Regions from separate parts of the Janthinobacterium sp. Mn2066 genome, predicted to be linked through region 2. Evidence: predicted binding sites of a transcription regulator. Region 2 holds the regulator's gene; the other holds the start of a gene.
What was found. The regulator FNR, encoded in region 2, switches genes on or off when oxygen is low (the NO sensors DNR and NnrR bind a similar motif). The targets are predictions, from matches to a motif close to TTGATNNNNATCAA.
Positions count from the first base shown of each region.

Region 1: a site for FNR is predicted at 1,360-1,373, ahead of ACL9RI_RS22425 (FliM/FliN family flagellar motor switch protein). Genes of this name have one in related genera too.

Region 1 is NZ_JBMOUF010000012.1:141,784-143,970, forward strand. Features, by position in the region: gene ACL9RI_RS22420 (FliM/FliN family flagellar motor switch protein) at 1-291, opposite strand, end outside; gene ACL9RI_RS22425 (FliM/FliN family flagellar motor switch protein) at 293-1,177, opposite strand; gene ACL9RI_RS22430 (flagellar hook-basal body complex protein FliE) at 1,746-2,084, shown strand; gene fliF (flagellar basal-body MS-ring/collar protein FliF) at 2,158-2,187, shown strand, end outside.
Region 2 is NZ_JBMOUF010000019.1:63,650-65,836, reverse strand. Features, by position in the region: gene ACL9RI_RS26700 (response regulator) at 1-668, opposite strand, end outside; gene fnr (fumarate/nitrate reduction transcriptional regulator Fnr) at 886-1,644, shown strand; gene ACL9RI_RS26690 (FixH family protein) at 1,648-2,172, opposite strand.

The DNA.
Region 1 (2,187 bases), on a different contig from region 2:
CACTTCGGCACGGCCGATCGGCGTGCCATTGACCTTGATCACCAGCGGTTCGCCGGCCAGCATGTCGAGCTCGATCACGCTTTCGGGGCCGATCGCCATCAGTTCTTCCAGCGAAATGCGGGCCGACCCCACTTCCAGCGTCAGGGTGACGGGAATCTTGCGCATCATTTGCGGAATGTCGCGCCGCGCGCGGGTGCTGGAGACGTCGGCAACGTCGCCCTGGTCGATGATCATCTCATCGCCCAGGTCTTCCAGCAGGGTTTCGCTCTGGTTGGTATCGGTCATGTTCATATTATTCGACATCTTCAAATGAGGTTAAACAGAGCTTGCCCTTGTGTTCGGAAACAGCGGCAGTAAATAAACGGGAATCATCGAGCATCACGTCGGTGCGGCTCAGGCTGACGGGTATCACGTCGCCCACGCGCAAATCAAACAAGGCGCCCAATTGCACCTGCTTGCTGACCAGCCGTCCTTCCAGCGTTACCTGCAGGCGCGACGCCAGCGGACGCACGCTGCCGCGCAAGGCCTTCTTGGCTTGCGCGCGTTCGGGCAGCAAGCCACGCAGCACGTCGGCCATCAGGCGCTTGTCGAGTGAAAACCAGAAAGAACCGGTCTGGCCGGCATCGACGTCGCTGACGGAGACCGTGACGATCCAGCTGCCGCGCGCCGGATGCACGCCGGAATGCGCCGTGCTGTCGCCGGCGGCCTCGCCGCCGGCCTTGCCGACGGCGTGCAGATTCTTGCTGATACGGCCGAACAGGCTGCCTACCAGCTGTTGCCCGAGCACCACAGCGAGCCGCTCTTCGGTCGCCGTCACGCGCACCAGCGCCGGATCGGGCAGCGGGCTCTTGGCGCCCGCGCTGCCGCCGCTACCATAGCGATAGTTGAGCACGCTTAAAAGTATCTGCCGCTCAAGGCTGAATCCTGCCTGGCCTGCGGACGAGGCAAAGCTCAGCCAGCGGTTGCTGCTGTCTTCCTGCTCGACGCGCGACAAGGTCACGGCGTCGATCTGGAAACTGCCCCAGTAACGGCGGCTCATCGGCTGGCGCAGGGCCGCGGCCAGGTCATCGCGCAACTGCGCGCCGAACACGTGCAGCAAATGGACAGGACGTCCAAGCAGACAGGAATCCAGGACTTGATGGCGTAGGGTTTGATCTGTCTTGGTAAGGGTTGTCATGTAATGGTCATGTCGGTATTGCGTTGGCAGAACAAATTATACGGATCACCCGAAATTAAATACAGTAAATACATCGCCATCCACCGTGAGCGGCGGCTTGACGCAGCCTGGAGCAAACGATTGCGCATCATGCAGCATGCTAGATGACTACGGTGCTGAACAATACAGGAAATCCTTAAATATTGCCATGTATCAATAGTACTTGAGACAATACTCTCTTTACTTTATAGTTGCTTCGAGGTAAGCTTACAGCGACAAAATTCAGATTTGCAGTGCGCCATTCCACTTACCTGATTACCGTTTTTTTATGGCAGTTTTTAAGTCCAGCTAATTGCCACCTGTAGAACTCTCATCAGTTAATGATCCTTGGCCGTGGCCTTGCAAATAGTCTGTGCAGTCGATCGCGTGAATTTGCTTGAAAGACGTTCTCGCATGGCGTGGCGTGGCAATTGATAAAACTGATGGGTTCGGCATTGGACCAGGCATAGCGGCACAGCAGTACTTGCGGCTGGAACAGCAACACCAGTAATTCTGATTGATACGGCATCGCATATACATAGAGGGCAAGATGAGCAATGAACTCGCAGGTCTGATCAAGGCCGATCTGGCGGCATTAAGCAACGATGCGCGCGCACTCGGCAACAGTATCGCGCCGGCCGCCACCTTCGGCGCAGGAGAACCATCGGGCTTCTCCTTCTCGCAAAGCATGAAAGACGCCGTCAACAAGGTCAACAACGATGACCGCCTGGCCGCGCAAAAAATGAGTGACGTCGACAGCGGCAAGAGCGACGACCTGGTCGGCGCCATGCTGGCCAGCCAGGAAGCGAGCCTGTCCTTCTCCATGTTGATGCAAGTGCGCAACAAAGTCATGGGCGCCGTCGACGAATTGATCAAGCTGCCTCTGTAAGTAATATCCACAAGCGCCACGCCCGGATCCACGCCCAGCCTCACAGCGAAAGTTACCCCAAGTGATAACCACCATGAAGTCCGCCTTTGCGCGCTGGCGCCCT
Region 2 (2,187 bases):
CGGGGCTGCAGCAGGCGGCTGGTGTCCGGGTGCAGCACATACAGGGGCACGGGGTCGCGCGTGAGGACAAAATAATAGCCATTCTTGCCGACCTTGGCCTGGCGCAGATGGCCCAGCAGATTGTCCTTGTACAGGCGCAAGACGCCGATCACGATGCCCACTACCTCGCCCTGGCCATCGAGCACGGGAGCGACCATTTGCACGATGGGCAGGTGGCTGGTCTTGCCCAGCATGGGCTCGGTGATCATGGCGCGGCGCGTGCGCATCACCGTCTTGAAGTAGTCGCGGTCGGTCACATCGATGCCATTGCGCGCTGGAACCTGGGGCACGTCGGCCACCACCTTGCCCTGCTTGTCCAGCACCAGCACATCGTCAAACAGGGCCAGCACGGCCCGTTGTTCATAGTAGGTGCGCAACTGGCCGGCGTTCTGCATCAGTTCGGGGGGCTGGTGCTGCGCCGTCTGGGAGATGATGTCGAGCAACATCTGCAGCTTGTCGTCGAGTTCCTCCGCCGTGCGCGCGACCAGCGCCGCTTGCTGGCTCAGCAGCACGGTGGTGAAGTCGTCGCGCATGCGCTGCACCTGGATCATGGTGACCAGGGCGATCATGGCGATCGAGGTCAGGCTGGTGGCCAGGGCGACTTTTGCTTTGATGCCGAGAGGTTTCATGATTTATTTTCCTATCAATACCCTGGCTTGGCAAGCAATCAGCCTGTGCCTTTTCGCATTGCGGTGCTGGCGAGTACGGCGCTATAGCGAGGTTCCACGATGTTGCCATATAATTAAAGGATGGATGTCGCTATTTGTACTGTTTTTCGCTGAAATTGTCGCATGGCAACGTACTATGCAGTAAACTTGATGTTGCATTTTTCTAAAAGGTACAGACATGACTGAAGCGCTACTTTCGCCTATTCCACCCGTGGTTTCCGTGGAGGCGTTGCGCGCGCGCTGCTCGACGTGCAGCATGCACCAGCTGTGTTTGCCGATGGGCCTGGATGTGGGCGACATGGACCGCCTGGACCAGATCATCGGCCGCCGCCGCAAGGTGCCCCGTGGCGCTTCGCTGTTCCGCATCGGCGATGCATTCCAGAATCTGTATGCAATACGCCTGGGGCACTTCAAGACGTACCAGATCAATCCGGGTGGCGAAGAGCAGGTGACGGGATTCCAGATGGCCGGGGAACTGCTGGGCATGGACGCCATCAGCGCCGACCGCCACCATTGCAACGCGGTGGCGCTGGAAGACAGCGAAGTGTGTGAAATCCCGTTTTCCAGCCTGGAACAATTGCTGGGAAACATGCCGACCCTGCTGCGCCATTTTCACCGCATGATGAGCCAGGAAATCACGCGTGAGCAAAGCGTGATGTTGTTGTTGGGTAATATGCAGGCCACGCAGCGGTTTGCCGCCTTCATCGTCAACCTGGCCTCGCGCTACGAAGCGCGCGGTTATTCGGGCAGCAATTTCCAGCTGCGCATGTCGCGCGAAGAGATCGGCAACTACCTGGGGCTGACCATCGAAAGCGTCAGCCGTCTGCTGTCGAAATTCAAGAAGGAAGGCTGGCTGCGCGTGTCGAACCGCGAGATCGAGATCTTGCAGCCAGCAAAGTTGAAAGCCATTACGGCCGGTACCGACAACTGCAAATAGGTTTTACAGCTCTTCGTCGGCGCGCAGGGTAATCGCGCGCTGCACCGGCCAGCTCCAGATCCCCGACAAGCGCCACTCGCGCTTGTCGTTCTCCACCAGCACTTGCCAGCGGCTGCGTTCCAGCATCGGCAACGCTACCGAAAAATTCCCCTGTGCATCGGGCTGCACCAGCAGCCGGATATCTTTTTCCGGCAAGGTGGCGTGCGCCAGGTGCAGCTGCAGCGGCGCCTGGTAAGCCTTGCCGAAGCTGTGCACGGAACCCGTCAGCCGGCCTTGCGCCACGTCATAGGCCAGGCGGGTGTCCATGGCCAGGTTGCTGGCGACTGTATCGCGCCGCAAGTCCTGGTTGATGGCCTTGCCCTGCTTGTAATAATCGCCCACCACCAGCGCGTCGGGTTGCGTAAAGGCGATATAGCCCATGACACTGCCGACGATGACGGACAATCCAGGGCCCACCATCAGCAGCCAGGGCCAGCGGTGCTTATACCAGGGAGCGACGGGCGCCTGTAGCGGCGAGGGATGGGACATGGTTTTTCCTTTTCT